4 regions of the Pseudomonas sp. FW300-N1A1 genome follow, and region 3 is predicted to be linked to each of the others. Evidence: predicted binding sites of a transcription regulator. Region 3 holds the regulator's gene; each other region holds the start of a gene.
The links. The regulator sigma-54, encoded in region 3, starts transcription at its own class of promoters, with help from an activator protein. The targets are predictions, from matches to a motif close to ANTGGCATNNANNTTGCTNT.
Positions count from the first base shown of each region.

Region 1: the regulator sigma-54 is predicted to act here: its motif matches at 3,665-3,684, upstream of AC3WQN_RS02110 (flagellar basal body rod protein FlgF).
Region 2: the regulator sigma-54 is predicted to act here: its motif matches at 3,373-3,392, upstream of glnK (P-II family nitrogen regulator).
Region 4: the regulator sigma-54 is predicted to act here: its motif matches at 1,349-1,368, upstream of AC3WQN_RS08200 (pilin).

Region 1 is NZ_JBYTBK010000001.1:426,091-431,170, reverse strand. It holds gene flgJ (flagellar assembly peptidoglycan hydrolase FlgJ) at 1-155, opposite strand, end outside; gene AC3WQN_RS02125 (flagellar basal body P-ring protein FlgI) at 166-1,275, opposite strand; gene flgH (flagellar basal body L-ring protein FlgH) at 1,291-1,986, opposite strand; gene flgG (flagellar basal-body rod protein FlgG) at 2,039-2,824, opposite strand; gene AC3WQN_RS02110 (flagellar basal body rod protein FlgF) at 2,870-3,610, opposite strand; gene AC3WQN_RS02105 (cytochrome c3 family protein) at 3,819-4,418, opposite strand; gene AC3WQN_RS02100 (nitrate reductase cytochrome c-type subunit) at 4,428-4,919, opposite strand; gene napA (nitrate reductase catalytic subunit NapA) at 4,931-5,080, opposite strand, start outside.
Region 2 is NZ_JBYTBK010000003.1:7,787-12,866, reverse strand. It holds gene AC3WQN_RS03635 (HAD family hydrolase) at 1-156, shown strand, start outside; gene sutA (dormancy-specific transcriptional regulator SutA) at 393-719, opposite strand; gene AC3WQN_RS03625 (secondary thiamine-phosphate synthase enzyme YjbQ) at 822-1,247, opposite strand; gene AC3WQN_RS03620 (ammonium transporter) at 1,460-2,797, opposite strand; gene glnK (P-II family nitrogen regulator) at 2,832-3,170, opposite strand; gene AC3WQN_RS03610 (accessory factor UbiK family protein) at 3,586-3,846, shown strand; gene AC3WQN_RS03605 (YifB family Mg chelatase-like AAA ATPase) at 4,091-5,080, shown strand, end outside.
Region 3 is NZ_JBYTBK010000051.1:20,484-25,563, reverse strand. It holds gene rapZ (RNase adapter RapZ) at 1-302, opposite strand, end outside; gene ptsN (PTS IIA-like nitrogen regulatory protein PtsN) at 305-769, opposite strand; gene hpf (ribosome hibernation-promoting factor, HPF/YfiA family) at 782-1,090, opposite strand; gene AC3WQN_RS23295 (RNA polymerase factor sigma-54) at 1,197-2,690, opposite strand; gene lptB (LPS export ABC transporter ATP-binding protein) at 2,873-3,598, opposite strand; gene lptA (lipopolysaccharide transport periplasmic protein LptA) at 3,599-4,147, opposite strand; gene lptC (LPS export ABC transporter periplasmic protein LptC) at 4,134-4,706, opposite strand; gene AC3WQN_RS23275 (KdsC family phosphatase) at 4,714-5,080, opposite strand, start outside.
Region 4 is NZ_JBYTBK010000008.1:38,953-44,032, forward strand. It holds gene AC3WQN_RS08190 (DUF748 domain-containing protein) at 1-60, shown strand, start outside; gene AC3WQN_RS08195 (BON domain-containing protein) at 217-573, opposite strand; gene AC3WQN_RS08200 (pilin) at 883-1,299, opposite strand; gene AC3WQN_RS08205 (type II secretion system F family protein) at 1,629-2,846, shown strand; gene AC3WQN_RS08210 (prepilin peptidase) at 2,849-3,721, shown strand; gene coaE (dephospho-CoA kinase) at 3,718-4,341, shown strand; gene yacG (DNA gyrase inhibitor YacG) at 4,338-4,538, shown strand; gene AC3WQN_RS08225 (hypothetical protein) at 4,548-4,763, opposite strand; gene AC3WQN_RS08230 (energy-coupling factor ABC transporter permease) at 4,827-5,080, opposite strand, start outside.

The sequences.
Region 1 (5,080 bases), on a different contig from region 3:
ATTTCATTGAGGAACAACGACTCGAACTCCTGCGCCACCTTGCGCATGTTGCCGTCGCTGTTCTTGTCGCCGACCTTGAGCTGGTTAAGCCGGTTGAGGTCCGAGTAGGAACCCGAATCGCTGCTGCTGACCAGGCCGCTCTTGTGAATATCCATACCCACTACCTCAAATCACGATCAGGTCGGCTTGCAAGGCGCCGGCCTGCTTCAAGGCTTCGAGGATCGCCATCAAGTCACCCGGTGCTGCCCCCACCTGGTTCACCGCACGCACGATCTCGTCGAGGGTGGTGCCCGGGCCGAACTTGAACATCGGCTTGGCTTCCTGCTGTGCGTTGACGTTCGAGCGCGGGACCACCGCTGTCTGGCCATTGGAGAACGCGCCTGGCTGGCTGACGATCGGGTCTTCGGTGATGGTCACGGTCAGGCTGCCGTGGGTCACGGCGGCCGGCGAAACCTTGACGTTCTGGCCGATCACGATGGTACCGGTCCGCGAATTGATGATGACCTTGGCCACCGCCTGCCCCGGATCGACTTCAAGGTTTTCCAGGATCGACAGGTAGTCGACGCGCTGGCTCGGATCGAGCGGCGCGGTGACGCGAATCGAACCGCCATCGATGGCCTGGGCGACGCCAGGGCCCAACATGTCGTTGATCTTGTCGACGATGCGCTTGGCGGTGGTGAAGTCCGAACGGTTGAGGTTCAGGGTCAGGCTGTTGCCCTGGTTGAAACCACTGGGCACTGCCCGCTCCACCGAGGCACCGCCAGGAATACGACCGGCCGACGGAACGTTGACGGTGATCTTCGAGCCATCACGCCCCTCGGCATCAAAACCGCCCACCACCAGGTTACCCTGGGCGACCGCATAGACGTTGCCGTCGATCCCCTTGAGCGGCGTCAGCAACAAGGTGCCGCCACGCAGGCTCTTGGAGTTGCCGATCGACGAGACTGTGATGTCGACCTGCTGACCCGGCTTGGCGAAGGGTGGCAGGTCGGCACTGATCGACACCGCCGCGACGTTCTTCAACTGCACGTTCCCCGAGCCCGGCGGCACCTTGATGCCGAACTGCGACAGCATGTTGTTGAAGGTCTGCAGGGTGAACGGGGTCTGCGTGGTCTGGTCGCCCGTGCCGTTGAGCCCGACCACCAGGCCATAGCCGATCAACTGGTTGGAACGCACGCCCGAAATACTGGCGATGTCCTTCAACCGCTCGGCCTGGACGCCGAGGGAAGTGGACAGCAACAACGCGGCCGCCATCAGGTGCTTGAAGTTCAGCATGGAAATAGTCATCACCTAGAAAGGGAACAGCGGGCTTAAGAAGAAACGGTCGAACCAGCCTGGCTGACTCGCATCGGCAAACGAGCCGGTACCCGAATAAGTGATGCGCGCATCGGCAATACGGGTCGAGGGCACGGTGTTGTCGGTGGCGATATCGTCCGCCCGCACCAGGCCGGCAATACGCACCAGCTCGTCGCCCGTGTTGAGGGTCATCCACTTTTCGCCGCGCACAGAGATGATGCCGTTGGGCAGGACGTCCGCCACCGTCACGGTGATCGAACCGGTCAGGCTGTTGCCCTGCCCCGCCTTGCTGTCGCCCTTGGTCGCGCGCTCACCGCTGTAGCCGGCCTCCAGGCTCAGGTCGCCACTGCCAAACGGGTTATTGGTGTTGGGCACGCTGCCGAACAACGAGGTCAGGCCGATGTCGGCCTTGCTGGTCTTGCCCACCTGGGAGTTGGCGTTTTTGCTGGCCTGGGTTTTTTCGTTCAGGGTGATGGTGATGATGTCACCGACCCGAAACGCCTTGCGGTCGCTGTACAGGTTCTGCTCGAACCCGGCCTGATAGATCGAGCCGTTGTTGGCCGCCGCCGGCAGTGGCGTGCGTGGCAACACGGGGGCGTAGTAAGGGTCATTGGGTTTCGGCGTCGGCCCGACGCAGCCCGCCAGCACGGCGATCCCACTCAGTGCGAGAACAGATACAAAGCGATTCATGACCCTAACCTCACGGTGTTGCAGGCGGCCTCACGCCGCCCCATAGACTGGATTACAGATTCTGCGTTACGAACGAGAGCATCTGGTCGGCGGTGGAGATCACCTTGGAGTTCATCTCGTAGGCGCGCTGGGTGGTGATCATGTTGACCATCTCCTCGACCGTGCTGACGTTGGAGGTTTCCAGGGTGTTCTGCAGCGTGGAACCGAAACCGTTCAGGCCCGGGGTGCCGACCTGCGGCGCACCGCTGGCGGCGGTTTCCAGGAACAGGTTGTTGCCCGTTGCCTGCAAGCCGGCCGGGTTGATGAAGTCGGCGGTTTGCAGGTTGCCGATCACCTGGGCCGCCGGGTTGCCGGCGATGGTGATCGAAACGGTGCCGTCACGGCCCACGGTGAAGGTCTGGGCTTCGTTGGGGATAACGATGGCCGGTTCCAGGGCGAACCCGGCGGAGGTCACGATCTGGCCATTGGAGTCCAGGTGGAAGGTACCGTCGCGGGTGTAGGACGTGGTGCCATCCGGTTGCAGGATCTGGAAGAAACCACGGCCGTCGATGGCCATGTCCAGCGGCTGCTCGGTGGTCTGCAGGCTACCGGCGCTGAAGTTCTTCTGGGTGCCGACGATGCGCACACCGGTACCCAGTTGCAGGCCCGACGGCAGTTCACTGTCCTGGGTCGACTGGGCGCCAGGCTGACGCTTGATCTGGTACAGCAAGTCCTGGAACTCGGCACGGTCACGCTTGAAACCCGTGGTCGAGACGTTTGCCAGGTTGTTGGAAATAGTCGTCAGGTTGGTGTCCTGGGCGGACAGGCCTGTCTTGGCAACCCATAGAGCCGGAAGCATTCGATTCTCCTCGTGCGCCTGTTTTACGGCGCGACGTTCTGATAATTAGCTGATCTGCAAGACCCGAGCCATGGCCTGGTCGTCTTCTTTGGCGGTGTTCATCATCTTGATGTGCAGCTCGAACTGCTTGGCCAATGCCAGCACCGATGTCATCTCTTCCACCGCGTTGACGTTGCTCGACTCGAGGAACCCCGACACCAGTTGCACGTTGGCATCGGCGGGCGCCGGCTGGCCGTCCTTGGTGTGGATCGAACCATCCAGTCCCTTGGTCATGTTCTTCAGGTCCGGGTTGACCAGCTTGATGCGGTCGACTTCAGCCATCACGCTCGGGCCTTCGCCCAGGGCACGGATGCTGATGGTGCCGTCCTGGCCGACTTCGATTTTCTGCTCGGGCGGCACGGCGATCGGCCCGCCATTGCCCATGACCGGCATGCCGTTGCCGGCGCGCAACACGCCCAGGGCATCGACATTCAGGCTGCCGGTGCGCACGTAGCTTTCACCGCCATCGGGGTTCTGCACCGCAATCCAGCCGTTGCCGCTGATCGCCACGTCGAGGTCACGACCGGTTTCCACCAGCGAGCCGGGGCTGAAGTCAGTGGCAGGACGTTCGCTCATGGCGAAGGCGCGCGCCGGAAAGCTGTCGCCAAACACCGGCATCGACCGCGCCTGCTCCAGGTCTTTCTGAAAGCCGTTGGTGGAGATGTTCGCCAGGTTGTTGGCATGGGCCTTCTGCGCCAGTGCGTTCTGGCTGGCGCCGGTCATTGCCACATAAAGGTACTTGTCCACAATCGTTCCTCTGCATGCCGGACGTTTGCCGCCCACTGCTGTACTGCGCAGGCTGTAGCAATTTGCAGACCAACTTGCGCGCAGAGGTTCGAAGTCCTTTAAACACAGGACATGAGGACAATCAGAGGGGAATGATGGAATGAGTCAAAGACGAAAAACCGGCGCACTTATGCCGCTTCGCGGCAATGCGTTCAAGCGCTGTTGCTGATCAGTACCAACCTTTGACCCCGCTCATGTCCGGTAGCTTGTGGGCGATGCCCTTGTGGCAGTCGATGCAGGTCGCCTGCCCCGTCGCCAGTGAAGTGGAATGCATGCTGACCGCGCGCTTGCCCTGGCGGGTGAAATCCATGAACTCGAAGTTGTGGCAATTGCGGCATTCCCTGGAGTCGTTGGCCTTGAGCCTGGCCCACTCGTGCTCCGCCAGTTCACGGCGCATACCGAGGAATTTTTCACGGGTACTGATGGTTCCGAAGACCTTGCCCCAGACCTCTTTCGACGCCTGCATCTTGCGCGCAATCTTGTGGGTCCATTCGTGTGGCACATGGCAGTCCGGACAGGTCGCACGCACGCCCGAGCGATTGGTGTAGTGAATGGTTTCCTGCAGTTCGACATAGACGTTGTCGCGCATCTCATGGCACGAGATGCAGAATTTCTCGGTATTGGTCGCTTCCAGCGCCGTGTTGAAACCGCCCCAGAAGATCACCCCGGCAATGAACCCCCCGAGTGTCAGAAAGCCCAGGCTGTAATGGACGCTGGGTCGACGCAGAATGGCCCAATAGTCTTTGAGCAGGACAAACAATGACTTCATGAGCGCTCCTCAAGGCTTCTGCGTGCTGTTGATTTCGTCTTGCAGCACCTGGTCAATATTCTTGAAGCTGTTGTTCACCAGCGGTTTCACGTCTTTCTGCGGCACGTGACACTGGTTGCAGAAATATCGACGGGGTGAAACCGCCGCCAGCGCCTGACCATCCCGGTCCATGTAATGGGTGATGCTGATCATCGGTGCCTGGGTGCGCGCACTGTTGGCCCGGCTATGACAAGACAGGCACTTGTTGCTGTTTTTATCGATGTAATAACCGCGAATGCTGTGGGGAATGGTCGGCGGTTGCTCGGGATAATTGCGCTCACGCTTGAGGTCCTTGTTTTCGTCTTCGGCAATCGGCGGCGCCGGCAACTCCTGGGTCAGGGTGCCACCCGCCCGCCGACCATCCGGCGCGGGTGCATCCAGCGGATAACCCGGCTGCGCGGCGAATGCCACCGGCAACCAGACCAGCAGCGCGGCAAGCAAGGACAGCGAACGACCATTCATCAAAGCTCTCCTTACGCTGTCTTGATCAGCTCGATCCTGACGGCGCATTTCTTGTAATCCGTCTGTTTGGAGATCGGGTCCGTCGCATCGAGCGTGACCTTGTTGATCAACCTGTTGGCATCGAAGAACGGCACGAACACCAAGCCCGGCGGCGGCTTGTT
Region 2 (5,080 bases), on a different contig from region 3:
GGTGATGACATTGCCGGTGCGCAGCAGGCGGGGTTGCGGGCGATCTGGTTCAACCCGGCAGGCAAGCCCTGGGAGGCCAGCCAGGCGCCGGATGCCGAGATTCGTTGCCTGAGCGAATTGCCGGCGTTGCTGGCACGCTGGAGTTCAGCACCCTGACTGCCTGAGAACCGCTTTTGTGGCGAGGGAGCTTGCTCCCGCTGGACCGCGAAGCGGTCCTAAAACCAGCGCACGCGTTTTTCAGGCAGACCGCGATACCCGGATTGCGACTGCTACGCAGCCGAGCGGGAGCAAGCTCCCTCGCCACTGGTCTTGCGTCCGACTCCCTATTTCCTTACCCCCATGAAAAAGCCCGCAGCGACGGCGGGCTTTTTCAGCAAGCACAGGGCAAGTCCTTAGATAGGACGGCTGCCGTACTTGTTATCTGGCTTCTTTGGTGGATCAGCCACCACGTTGGCCTCTACTTCCTGAACCTTGCCGCCTTTGGCCAGGAACTCTTCCATCGCGCGCGCCAGGGCATCACGCTCTTTGTTCTTGGCTTCAACGCTCGGCAGTTCGTCTACCGACACAGCAGCCTTGGCCTTACCTTTGGCTGCCGGGACCGGAGTATCGTCACCGCCATCGTCGTCAGCAACGTCTTCGGCTGCTGCTTCAAGGCCTTCTTCGGTCTCGTCTTCGTCGCCTACTTCGAGGTCGTCGTTTTCCAGATCATCGTCGCTCATGTTCTACCTCATGACTTGCGAAAAGCAGATTAGTTATAGCCCAGCTTCGTCGTCTGTCGACGACTGCCAGAAAAAATTCAACATCCGCTGGTAACCAGCGGTTTATGCCCCTTCACCGTGCACGGTGGCGAGGACTTTGCGAGCACCGCCTTGATCACGGTGCTCGCCCAGATAAACACCTTGCCAACTACCTAACGCCAATCGGCCTGCCGTGATCGGCAAACTCAACTGACAGCCTAGCAAACTGGCCTTGAAGTGCGCCGGGAGGTCGTCCAGGCCTTCGTCGTTATGCTCATAGCCGGCTGCGCCTTGTGGGATCAGCCGGTTGAAAAACCGTTCGAAGTCTCGACGTACCGCCGGATCGGCGTTCTCGTTGATGGTCAACGACGCCGAGGTATGCTGCAGCCACAAATGCAACAGACCCACCCGACATGCCCTGAGTTCAGGCAGGCCGGCGAGCAACTCGTCCGTTACCAGATGAAAGCCCCGAGGCCTTGCCCGCAGGGTAATCAGAGTCTGTTGCCACATACAGTTCTCCGCACGTTCGGGGCGCATTCTAGCGCGCTCTGGGAAAAAACAAAGACCCTAATATTCCCGCAATGCTGTAAGCCATCGCCCCTACAAAATCGTTCGGCGCAAAGGCTACAAAACACATCAGAAAAAACCTTTCAGCCCACTCCTTACGGTCAAACGCCAGACAAAAAAAAGCCCGGCAAGCCGGGCGATTTCTTTGCGCTGGCTTACAAGTTGTAGCCACGCTCGTTGTGTTGTGCCAGATCGAGGCCAACCGCTTCTTCCTCTTCGGTAATCCGCAGCCCCATGACCGCATCCAGCACCTTGAGAATGATGAACGTCGCGATGGCGGTGTAGATCACCGTGAAACCCACGCCTTTGCACTGAATCCAGACTTGTGCGGCGATGTCGGTCACGGTGCCGAAGCCACCCAGCGAAGGGGCTGCGAATACGCCGGTAAGGATGGCGCCGAGGATACCGCCGATACCGTGCACGCCAAAGGCGTCGAGGGAGTCGTCATAACCCATTTTGCGTTTCAGGGTCGTGGCGCAGAAGAAGCACACCACGCCGGCTGCCAGACCGATCACCAGGGCACCCATCGGGCCCACGGTGCCAGCAGCGGGTGTAATGGCCACCAGACCGGCGACGACACCCGAGGCGATACCCAGGGCGCTGGGTTTGCCGTGGGTCAGCCATTCAGCCAGCATCCAGCCCAGGGCTGCAGCGGCAGTCGCGATCTGAGTGACCAGCATCGCCATGCCGGCGGTGCCGTTGGCCGCCAGGGCGGAGCCGGCATTGAAGCCGAACCAGCCCACCCACAGCATCGCAGCGCCCATCAGGGTGTAGCCCAGGTTGTGCGGAGCCATGGGGGTGGTCGGGAAACCTTTGCGCTTGCCCAGTACCAGGCACGCCACCAGGCCGGCAATACCGGCGTTGATGTGCACCACGGTGCCGCCCGCGAAGTCCAGCACGCCCCAGTCCCACATCAGGCCGCCGTTGCCGGACCAGACCATGTGGGCAATCGGTGCATAGACCAGGGTGAACCACACGCCCATGAAGATCAGCATGGCGGAGAACTTCATCCGCTCGGCAAAGGCGCCGACGATCAGCGCAGGGGTGATGATGGCGAACGTCATCTGGAAGGTGATGAACACCGCCTCAGGGAACAGTGCAGCAGGTCCAGTCACGCTCGCTGGCGTGACACCGGCGAGGAACGCCTTGCCCATGCCGCCGACGAACGAGTTGAGATTGACGACGCCCTGCTCCATGCCGGTGGTGTCGAACGCAATGCTGTAGCCATAAATGACCCACAGGATGCTGATCAGACCGGTAATGGCGAAGCACTGCATCATCACGGAAAGAATGTTTTTGGAGCGCACCATGCCGCCGTAGAACAACGCGAGGCCTGGAATAGTCATGAAAAGCACAAGGGCAGTAGCAGTCAACATCCAGGCGGTGTCACCGGCGTTGAGGACCGGAGCCGCCACTTCGTCTGCCGCCATGGCCAGGCTGGGCATTACGAAGGACAACAGGGCTCCTAGCCCTGCGAATTTACGCAGAGTCATATTGTTTTCTCCTGGGGCGTTGGGGTTTGGCGGCTTAGATTGCGTCGGTATCGGTTTCGCCGGTACGGATGCGAATAGCCTGTTCCAGATTGACCACGAAGATCTTGCCGTCACCAATCTTGCCGGTGTTGGCCGCCTTGGTTATCGCCTCGATAACCCGGTCAAGATCCTTGTCGTCGATGGCGACATCGATCTTCACCTTGGGCAGGAAATCGACCACGTACTCCGCGCCGCGATACAGCTCGGTGTGACCCTTCTGCCGACCGAAGCCTTTGACCTCAGTAACGGTAATGCCCTGCACGCCGATCTCGGACAACGACTCGCGTACGTCATCCAGTTTGAACGGCTTGATGATGGCAGTGACTAGCTTCATGAAAACTCTCTCCCGAATTGGTGGACTTGCCCCAGGAAAACAAACCCGTCTCAAGTCTAAGCGCAGTGCCTGGCTTTGTAACGCATCGTCGGCCTTACCTGCCCGACTGACGCCAGTTAACCGCTCCTGACGAAACTCCCCGCTCCGCCTGCCGCACTGCATTCGTCACAGCGACTGCATCAGTGCATGGGTTACTCAAGTCTTAGCAGAAAGCTTGCCATCTCCTGAAAAGTCACTGATTTCAATCCCTTGCCCGCGACCGCGAGCGCTTACCCTGATTTGCCCTCATCGATACGCACGAAAACAGTGCGCCGACGGGCGGCCATGTGCGCGAAAACCGTGCGACCCGGTGCACACAAATGACCATAGACGCTGCGTGATACACTGCCAGCCATCAGTTTTAAGGACCCTTACCATGCTCGCGCCCAAAGACCTCCTCGACGCCCTGAGCGGCCACGCCTCCCGCCTGTTCAGCGGCGAAACCCCGCTGCCGAAAAGCGAAATCGAAAGTCAGTTCAAAGCCCTGCTGCAAAGCGGCTTCAGCAAACTGGACCTGGTGAGCCGGGAAGAATTCGACAGCCAGATGGTCGTCCTGGCACGCACCCGGGCACGGCTGGAGAGCCTTGAGGCAAAAGTGGCGGAACTGGAAGCGAAGCTCAACCCGCCCGCCGAGTGACCCCCTTACAGTAGGAGCAGCCGCTCGATGCTCGAGCGCTCGCGCTGGGCGTCAACGATTAAGCGTGCTGTCTGAATAGACGCGACGCTCTTGCGTTCATCGCGAGCGCGCTCGCGCCTACAAATGCCCCCCGTCCGCAACATTCTGCGAACGTTTGCCCGCCCTCGCGCGGCGCTAAAACACCCCCGCGCAACTACCCTTGAACAACCGCAGGAAGCGGCCTTCTTTCGCTCAAGGAATGACCATGTCTCTGTCCATCGTCCACAGTCGCGCCCAGGTGGGCGTCGAGGCGCCTGCCGTTACCGTCGAAGTCCACCTGGCCAACGGCTTGCCGTCGCTGACGATGGTCGGCTTGCCCGAAGCGGCGGTGAAGGAAAGCAAGGACCGGGTGCGCAGTGCGATCATCAATTCAGGGCTGCAGTTTCCGGCGCGACGCATCACGCTGAACCTCGCCCCTGCTGATTTGCCGAAGGATGGCGGGCGGTTCGACCTGGCGATAGCCCTGGGAATCCTGTCGGCCAGCGTGCAAGTGCCGACGTTGACCCTCGATGATGTGGAGTGCCTGGGAGAGCTGGCACTTTCCGGTGAGGTGCGGGCGGTTCGCGGGGTATTGCCGGCGGCCCTCGCGGCGCGCCAGGCCGGACGTGCATTGGTGGTGCCGTGGGCGAATGCCGAGGAGGCTTGCCTGGCCTCCGGATTGAAGGTGATCGCGGTGAACCACCTACTGGAAGCGGTCGCCCATTTCAACGGTCACACGCCCCTCGAACCCTACACCTCCGATGGCTTGCTCCATGCCAGCAAGCCCTATCCCGACCTGAATGAAGTGCAGGGCCAGATTGCAGCCAAGCGGGCGCTGCTGATTGCTGCCGCGGGGGCGCATAACCTGTTGTTCAGCGGGCCACCGGGCACGGGAAAAACCTTGTTGGCGAGTCGTTTGCCAGGGCTGTTGCCACCCCTGACAGAGAGCGAAGCACTGGAAGTGGCGGCGATTCAATCGGTCGCCAGTTGCGTGCCCTTGAGTCATTGGCCGCAACGGCCCTTCAGGCAACCCCATCACTCTGCTTCAGGCCCGGCGCTGGTCGGCGGCGGTTCGAAACCACAGCCTGGCGAAATCACCCTGGCCCATCACGGCGTACTGTTCCTCGATGAGCTTCCGGAGTTCGACCGCAAGGTATTGGAGGTGCTGCGCGAGCCACTGGAGTCCGGCCAGATTGTGATCTCGCGGGCCCGGGAT
Region 3 (5,080 bases):
AAGCGCTTGAGCAGGGTCTCTTCGTCGGCGTCCAGAAACAGCACGTCGCATTTTATGTGCCGGGCGCGGACTTCTTCCAGCAACTCGGGGAAGCGCGTCAAGTGGCTCGGCAGGTTACGCGCGTCGATGGACACCGCCACCAGTGGCTGGGTCAATTCGTTGTGGATCAGGGCGTTCTCGGCCAATTCCGGTAGCAGCCCGGCTGGCAGGTTATCGATGCAGTAATAGCCGTTGTCCTCCAGTACATCGAGGGCTGTGCTTTTACCGGAGCCGGATCGGCCGCTGACGATGATCAGGCGCATGGTTAGTGACCGTTTTGCTCGTCCAGGACAACCTGATACAAGGCTTCGCTGCTGGTGGCGCTGCGCAGGCGATCGCGGACTTCCTTGCGGTCGAGCATGCTGGCGATCTGGCGTAGCAGTTCCAGGTGCGCATCGGTGGCGGCTTGGGGGACCAGCAGGACGAACAGCAGGTCGACCGGCGCGCCGTCGATGGCGTCGAAATCAATAGGCGCGTCCAGGTGCATCAAGGCGCTGATGGGCGACTCGCAACCTTTGAGGCGGCAATGGGGAATGGCGATGCCGTTGCCAAAACCGGTCGAGCCGAGTTTTTCACGGGCAATCAGGCTCTCGAAGACATCCTGCATCTCCAGCTCCGGGACTTCCCGGGCGATCAGGTTGGCTATCTGTTCAAGGGCACGTTTTTTACTGCCGCCCGGCACGTTCACCAGGGAACGGCCGGGGGTCAGGATGCTTTCAAGTCGGATCATGGGTTGGGGGTGTTAACGACCGGTCGCGCCCTGGAGGAGGCTCTGGGTCTTTTCCTTATGCTTTTTGAGTTGGCGATCCAGCTTGTCGGTCAGCAGGTCGATGGCGGCATACATGTCCGTATGCTCGGCATTGGCAACCACTTCTCCGCCGGGGATATGCAGCGTGGCTTCGATTTTCTGCAACAGCTTCTCGACATTCATCGTGACCTGCACGTTGGTGATCTTGTCGAAATGCCGCTCCAATCGGTCGAGTTTTTCGCCGATGTAGGTGCGCAGAGGTTCGGTCACTTCCAGTTGGTGTCCACTGATGTTGACTTGCATACAGCTTCTCCTTCGTTGCCAGTGCATAAGGCGGCAGGCTGAGTTGCCTGCCACTAGGATGTTTCCGAAAAATCGAATACACCCTGGAACGCGGTGGCCTGGCCCGTTACATCAATCGCTTGCGTTCGCTCGAAGGCGCGATCCCGAGGGACTCGCGGTACTTGGCGACGGTACGACGGGCTACCTGAATGCCTTGTGCCTCCAGTAAACCAGCGATCTTGCTGTCACTCAACGGCTTTTTCTGATTTTCCGCGGCAACCAGTTTTTTGATGATCGCGCGAATCGCTGTGGACGAGCATTCACCGCCCTCGGAGGTGCTGACGTGACTGGAGAAAAAATATTTCAGTTCATAAATACCGCGCGGGGTATGCATGAATTTTTGTGTGGTCACCCGTGAAATGGTCGACTCGTGCATGCCAACGGCTTCTGCGATGTCGTGCAGGACCAGCGGTTTCATCGCCTCGTCGCCATACTCGAGAAAGCCGCGCTGGTGCTCGACGATCTGGGTGGCCACTTTCATCAGGGTTTCGTTGCGGCTTTGCAGGCTCTTGATGAACCAGCGGGCTTCCTGCAACTGATTGCGCATGAAGGTGTTGTCGGCGCTGGTGTCGGCACGGCGGACGAAGCCGGCGTACTGTGGATTGACGCGCAGGCGTGGCACCGATTCCTGGTTGAGCTCCACCAGCCAGCGTTCGTTGTCCTTGCGTACGATGACGTCGGGCACCACGTACTCGGCTTCGCTGGACTCGATTTGCGAGCCAGGGCGCGGATTGAGGCTCTGCACCAACTCGATGACCTGGCGCAGCTCGTCTTCCTTGAGCTTCATGCGGCGCATCAACTGACTGTAGTCGCGGCTGCCAAGCAGGTCGATGTAGTCGGTGACCAGGCGTTTGGCTTCGGCCAGCCACGGGGTCTTGGCCGGCAACTGGCGCAATTGCAGCAGCAGGCATTCGCCCAGGTTGCGGGCGCCGATGCCGGCAGGCTCGAATTGCTGGATGCGGTGCAGGACGGCTTCGATTTCGTCCAGTTCGATGTCCAGTTCCGGGTCGAAGGCCTCGAGAATTTCTTCGAGGGTTTCGTCCAGGTAGCCCTGATTGTTGATGCAGTCGATCAGCGTGACGGCGATCAGGCGGTCGGTGTCGGACATCGGCGCCAGGTTCAATTGCCAGAGCAGGTGGCTCTGCAGGCTCTCGCCAGCCGATGTGCGGGTGGTGAAGTCCCACTCGTCGTCATCGTTGCTGGGCAGGCTGCTGGCGCTGGTCTGGTAAACGTCTTCCCAGGCGGTGTCGACGGGGAGTTCGTTGGGAATGCGCTCGTTCCATTCACCCTCTTCAAGGTTATCCACCGTGGGGGCGGTTTCCTGGTAGGAGGGTTCCTGGATCTCGGTGTTGGGTTTCTGCTCGATGTTGTCCGCCATTGGATCGGCGTTATCGAAGTCGTCGCCGTCTTCCTGACGTTCGAGCATTGGATTGGACTCCAATGCTTCCTGGATTTCCTGTTGCAGGTCCAGGGTCGACAATTGGAGCAGGCGGATGGCCTGTTGCAGCTGCGGTGTCATCGTCAGCTGCTGGCCCATTCTCAAGACTAGCGATGGTTTCATGGCTGGGGCTTAACACCTTATTCGCCGGCGCACATGCGCCATCCACTACAGGGCGCCGAAGCGCCAAACATAAGCAAATTATATGCCTGAAACTGAAGTGTTTGCCTAGAGCGTTGAGACAATAAAAACATTCACGACCGCATTGACATTACGCCCCGGCAACTCTCCAGGCGCCTCGGCGCCTAGAGGCGGAACTCATGGCCCAGATACACTTCCTTGACCAGCTCGTTGGCCAGGATGGTTTCAGCGTCGCCTTCGGCGATCAGTTGGCCGTCGTTGACGATGTAGGCCGTTTCGCAGATGTCCAGGGTTTCGCGGACGTTGTGGTCCGTGATCAGTACGCCAATGCCCTTGGCCTTGAGGTGGTGAATGATCTGCTTGATGTCACCTACCGAAATAGGGTCCACGCCGGCGAAGGGTTCGTCGAGCAGGATGAACTTCGGTGCCGTGGCCAGCGCGCGTGCGATTTCCACGCGGCGACGTTCACCGCCGGAAAGGCTCATGCCCAGGTTTTCACGAATGTGGTTGATGTGGAATTCCTGAAGCAGGCTTTCCAGCTCCTTGCGCCGACCGGCGTTGTCGAGTTCCTTGCGGGTTTCGAGAATGGCCATGATGTTGTCGGCGACCGACAGTTTGCGGAAGATCGACGCTTCTTGCGGAAGATAGCCGATGCCCGCCCGTGCACGCCCGTGCATGGGTTGGTGGCTGACGTCCAGGTCATCGATCAGCACGCGTCCCTGGTCGGCCTGGACCAGGCCCACGATCATGTAGAAACAGGTGGTCTTGCCGGCGCCATTCGGGCCTAGCAGGCCAACAATCTGGCCGCTGTCGATCGACAGGCTGACGTCACGCACGACCTGGCGACTCTTGTAGCTCTTGGCCAGATGCTGGGCTTTCAGAGTTGCCATTTAAGGGGCCTTTTGCTCGTCGGTTTTCTTTTTAGGCTGAATCACCATGTCGATGCGCGGGCGTTGTTCGGTGACCTTGCTGCCCGTCGCGCGACCGGCGCTGGCGAGCTTTTTGTTGGTGTCGTAGACGATTTTCTCGCCTTGGGTGATGTTGCCATCCTTGTCGACGACTTTGGCGCGATCGATCAGCACGACGCGGTCTTGCGAAGCGTGGTACTGGATAGTCACCCCATAACCCTGGACAGGCTTGGTGTCGCCCGCGGTTTGCATCTGCTCGAAGTAGGCCAGGTTGCCCACCGAGGTCACGACGTCGATATCGCCAGCCGCTGTGCGAGTGATAGTCACGGTGTTGCCGGTGACCTTCATCGTGCCCTGGGTGATGATCACGTCACCTTTGTAAGTGGCGATGCCGTTCTTGTCGTCCAGCTGTGCGTCGTCGGCCTGAATGCGGATAGGTTGATCTCTATCGTTCGGCAGAGCCCAGGCGCTCACGCTTCCCAGTGCTGCGCCCAGACTGAGCAAAATAGGGAGGGTTTTAACGAGCCTCATACTGTCCTCTTACGTTCGATAGCAGGTGTATCCTGCTTTCTTTCAAATACGCTTTCATGCCGGTCCCCGTCGATACACCGCCAGCACCGTCGATTCTAACGGCTTGCTGGGTCTGCGCATATTGCTGCTGCGGGAATACGGTCATGCGGCTGCTGGTAATGATCATCGCGCGGTCCTTTGCGTCGGTGCGCGCAATGCGTACCGAGTCGATCAGTTCGACTTCGGTGCCGCCAGGGTTGACCTCGCCACGCTCACTCTGGACGTGCCAGGGAAACTCGGTGCCGCGATACAGCTGCAGGTCCGGCTTGGTCACCAGTGTCACATCGCTGGCCTTGACGTGCTCGACCTTGTCGGAGGTCATTTCGTACTGCAACTTGCCGTCGGGCAGGTACTGCACGCTATGGGCGTTGGTTGCATAGAAGTCGATCTCGCTCTCGTTGACCACCGTTACCGGCTTGTCGAGAAAGCGTTCTGGACTGATATTCCAATAGCCAACAGCCGCGAGCAGCGCGGCAATGGCCCCGAAAAACAATATGTTGCGAAACTTTTTGCTCAGCATAAATGGCTCACAGGTACGCGGCGTTGGCGGCTTCAAGGTTGCCTTGGGCGCGTAGAATCAATTCGCAAAATTCGCGTGCTGCACCTTCGCCTCCACGGGCAAGGGTAGTGCCGTGGGCGTGTTCGCGAACGAAACTTGCAGCGTTGGCGACGGCCATGCCCAGGCCGACACGGCGAATCACCGGCAGGTCAGGCAGGTCGTCACCCAGATAGGCAACCTGCTCATAGCTCAGGCCCAGCTGCGCGAGAAGGCTGTCGAGTACGACCAGTTTGTCCTCGCGCCCCTGAAACAGGTGGGGAATCCCGAGATTTTTTGCGCGCTTCTCGACGAGCGGGGTCTTACGACCACTGATTATGGCCGTTGTTACACCCGTG
Region 4 (5,080 bases), on a different contig from region 3:
CTGGGTCAGGCCCAGAGCGATGGCCGGGTCATCACACCGATGCACCTGGACGCCGAGTAAGCGCACCGGCTCATTCCCCCCTCCCTCAAAAAACAGGCCCCGACATGCATGCCGGGGCCTGTCATGAGCACAGCCTGTGGGCTAAGAGTTGCGACAAGCGTATGGCTCGGCCCGCTTGTCGCGTCTTCTCCCGGTCCAGGCGAGAAGCCTTGCCTGTTACTGGGTTTTCAGGCCATCAGCCGATACGGCCATGACGCCCTTGATGCTCTTGGTGATGTTCACCGCGGTGGTTTTCTGGGCGGCGGTGAGTGCGACAGTCGAGGACAATGACACGACCCCCTTGTTGGTTTCGACTTTGATGTCGGTGCCCGGAATGCCTTTCTCGGTGATCAGATCGCTTTTGACTTTGGTCGTGATCCAGGTATCGGAAGTAGCTTCGGCAGCTTTATCCATCTCTCCGGCCGCCAGCGTCATGGGTGACTGGGTGGTTTGAGTGGTCTGCGCAAAAGCAGCGTTGGCCATGGTCAGGGTCAGAGCGGTAGCCGTTGCAGCAGCGATAGCGAACTTCTTCATACGAGTAACTCCTGTTAACCAGAAAGTCTGCTGTGTGCATTCCCAGCAGGGTTAACAAGGATAGTGCGAAGGTTGTGCCAACGCCCGACCAACAATTACCGCCTTATAAATCAATGAGTTATAAAAAATCCCATACCCCGCGATCATGCAATTTGCATGATCCGGGTATTCTCGACATGCAAGTTGCCGGGTTTATCGCAGGCCAAAAGTCATGAACCACTCGAAGTCTCATGCTCCGCCGCCCTCCCATCGCCCCAACAAAAATGCCTCGCCATTTCAAGCAAGGCATCCCGAAAAACGCTCAGGCACTCAGGTATCGCTGGCGGTACAGCCTTTGGGTGAATAGTCCGACGCCACCGTGGTCACGCAAGTCCAGCCACCGTCCTGCGTACGCGACAGGGTGATGGTTTTACTCAGCACCGCCCCCGGCGCACTGACAATCGTGCAGCCGATACTGCCGGCACCAGTGGATGCGGTTCCTGAAGCGGTGATGGTGCAGTTACTGGTGCTGGCCCGTCCGCCGAGCCGCTCCAGTGTCGGGTCATCGCCCTGGTTGATCACGTCCTCAAAGGGCACCTTCAATGCCGAAATCTCGGCCAGTCCGGCAGTGACCTTGGTACGCGCCTGATACTTGGAGTACATCGGCAAGGCGACGGTCGCCAGGATGCCAATGATCGCTACCACGATCAGCAATTCGATAAGGGTAAAACCGTTTTGTTGCTTCATACATCTAGCCCCCCCTGCATGAGCTGAAATCTCATGATCTGGACCGGTCGAAGCACAGCACATGCCAACCCCTACGCCCTGTGTTTGATGGGGTCCGGTCGACCGCTGCCGCTAAACGGCTCTGAAAAACCGCACTAACTGACACTATTTGTCACCTCAAGAGCGCCCACGCCTTGCCGTCCTTTGGCTAGGCTTGCGGATCTATGGCCTCTCAAGGATAACCGCCACGGGAACGCATCCGTCGTTTCAGGATCTACGAACCCAAGGCCTGCACAGCCGGAGGCGGCACCCGCCTTGAAGCAATCAACCCGGTCACCAAGGATTGAGCCATGGCGGTCAAAGCAGCAAAGATCAGCGTGTACACCTGGGAAGGCCGTGACAGCAAAGGCCATGCCGTCACCGGCGAGTTGAGCGGCCATAGCCCGGCCCTGATCAAGGCCCGGTTGCGTAAACAGGGGATTGTCCCGGGGAAGGTACGCAAGAAGTCCATCTCGCTGTTCAGCGTCACACAGCGGCCCAAGGCGCAGGATATTGCCGTCTTCACCCGGCAGATGGCGACCATGATCAAGGCCGGGGTGCCTGTGTTGCAGTCGTTCGACATCATTGGCGAAGGTTTCGACCACCCGGGTATGCGCACCCTGGTGGGCGAACTTAAAAAGGACGTCGCGGCCGGCAGCAGCTTCGCCAACGCACTGCGCAAACAGCCGGACTGTTTCGACGAACTCTATTGCAACCTGGTCGACGCCGGTGAACAGGCCGGCGCCCTCGACACGCTGTTGGAACGGGTCGCGACCTACAAGGAAAAGAGCGAGAGCCTCAAGGCCAGGATCAGGAACGCCATGACCTATCCGCTGGCCGTGGTCCTGGTCGCAATGATCGTCAGTGCCATCCTGCTGATCAACGTGGTACCGCAATTCCAGTCGGTGTTTGCCGGCTTCGGCGCGCAACTTCCGGGGTTCACCCTGATGGTGATCGGCCTGTCCGAACTCCTGCAGCGCTGGTGGTGGCTGCTGCTGACAGGGTTGATTGCCGGCGCACTGGGGCTGCGCCATGCCCATCGACGCTCACCCGGTTTTCGCGACTGGCTGGACGGCCAATGGCTGAGGCTGCCCCTGGTCGGCACGCTCATGCGCAAGTCCTCGGTGGCCCGTTATGCCCGTACCCTGTCGACCACCTTCGCCGCCGGTGTGCCGCTGGTGGAGGCACTGAACGCCGTGGCCGGCGCGACCGGCAACAGCGTGTTCAAACGAGCGGTACTGCGCATCAGGCAGGATGTCGCCAGCGGCATGCAGTTGAACTTCTCGATGCGTACCAGCGGCGTGTTTCCCGGCATGGCGGTGCAGATGACGGCCATTGGCGAGGAATCGGGTGCATTGGAGGAGATGCTCGACAACGTCGCGAGCTACTATGAAGCGGAAGTCGACTCGCTGGTCGATAATCTGACCAGCCTGATGGAACCCCTCATCATGGTGGTGCTCGGCGTTATCGTCGGCGGGCTGGTGGTTGCCATGTACCTGCCCATCTTCCAACTTGGCTCAGCGATCTGAACATGCCCTTGAGTGACTTATTCGCCGATTACCCCGTAGCCTTTACCGCCACCGCCTGCTTGCTCGGGCTGGTGATCGGCAGTTTTCTCAATGTACTGGTCTGGCGCCTGCCGCAAATGCTCGAGCGCGAATGGCGGGAACAGGCTCGGCAAGTGCTGGAATTGCCCAGCGAAACACCGGGCCCCGCCTACAACCTGATGCTACCGCACTCGCACTGCCCGCATTGCCAGCATCCACTGCGCGCCTGGGAAAACATTCCGCTGCTCAGCTATCTGCTCCTGCGCGGCCGCTGCTCAAGCTGCAAGGCCCCGATCAGTGCCCGTTATCCCTTGACCGAACTGGCCTGTGGCGTGCTGTCGGGATTTATCGCCTGGCACTTCGACTTCGGCTGGCAGGCGGTCATGGTGCTGGTCTTGAGCTGGGGGTTGCTGGCGCTGTGCCTGATCGACGCCGACCATCAGTTGCTGCCGGACGTGCTGGTGTTGCCCTTGTTGTGGCTGGGGTTGATCGTCAACGCGTTCGGGCTGTTCGTGCCGCTGCACGATGCCCTGTGGGGCGCGGTCGCGGGCTATCTGGCGTTGTGGTCGGTGTATTGGCTGTTCAAGCTGATCACCGGCAAGGAAGGCATCGGCTACGGTGACTTCAAGCTGCTGGCGCTGCTCGGCGCCTGGGGTGGCTGGCAGATCCTGCCCCTGACGATCCTGCTGTCGTCGCTGGTGGGCGCGGTCGCGGGGGTGATCTGGTTGCGCTTGAAACAGGTCGAGACCTCGACGCCGATCCCCTTCGGTCCTTATCTGGTCATTGCCGGCTGGATTGCCTTGCTCTGGGGTGGTCAAATAACTAACTTCTATTGGCAGTCTGTCGGTTTGAAATGAATACCCCTGTGGAAAAACCCTGGATTCTCGGCCTGACCGGTGGCATCGGCAGCGGCAAAAGCGCCGCGGCCCGGCACTTCATCGAGCTGGGCATACACACGGTCGATGCCGACCATGCCGCCCGCTGGGTGGTAGAACCCGGTCGCCCGGCGCTGGCGCAGATTGCCGAGCACTTCGGTGCTGGCGTGCTGCAAGCCGACGGCCAGCTGGATCGCGCCGCCCTGCGTCAATTGATCTTCGAAATCCCGGATGAGCGCCGCTGGCTCGAGAAGCTGCTGCACCCGCTGATTGCCCAGGAAATCGCTGCTCACCTGGCCCGCGCCCAATCGCCTTACGCGATTCTGGTCTCACCCTTGCTGATTGAGTCCGGGCAATCGGCCATGACCCAGCGCGTGCTGGTGATCGATGCCCCGGAGCAGTTGCAGATCGAACGCACCCTGCAGCGCGACCAGACCAGCGAACAACAGGTCCAGGCAATCCTCAAGGCCCAGTCCAGCCGTCAGGATCGTCTCAGCCGTGCCGACGATGTGGTGGTCAACGACCGCGACCTCGCCTGGCTGCACAGCGAAGTCGAACGCCTGCACAACTTTTACCTTACTTTGCGTGGAGGCCAGTCATGAGCCAACCCCCTGTCGTTGTTTGTCCAACCTGCGGTGCCCCGGTTGAATGGAGCCCATCCAGCACCTTCCGGCCATTTTGTTCGGACCGCTGCAAACTGATCGACCTGGGTGCCTGGGCCTCGGAGGAGCACAAGATCCCGGTGAGCCCGGATGCCGAGGACGATCTGTTCAGCGAAGACTTCGAACCCCGCCACTGATACCGAGGATCAGGGCCGCATGAAGCTGTAGTCCTCACCGTCATCGAGGTTCTCGGCGAGAAACTGCAGCTCATCGGCCAGATCCTCGGCATTGCGTACCGTCTTGCTCTGCTGCACCACCGCGCTGAGCAAGGCGCGCAGGCTCAAACCCGGTTCAAAGCCGGCTTCCTGCGCCGATACCAGACTGTTGCGCAGCTCTTGCCTCGCCCACTCGTAAACACTCATACCGATACTCCTGAGAACTTTCCGGAGCATAAGTTCGCCTGCGCGCCAATCCCTTGATAAGGATCAAGGCTTGTCGTCGTCCTTCCATGGCGCCGACAAGTAACGCGTACGGTTGAACGTCTCCAGCCATTCGGGGCAGAACACCACCAGTGCGCTGACGACCATGCCGTTGATAAAGGCCTCGGGGAAGATGATCAGCCACAGGTAGCCGACAAAATCCTCCAGCCACTCCGGCATCGCAAAGCGCCCGTCGAACCACAACAGCCCCAGGGCCGCCAACAAGCAGAGTAAGGCCGAGAGCGCGGCGGCAAAAAAAC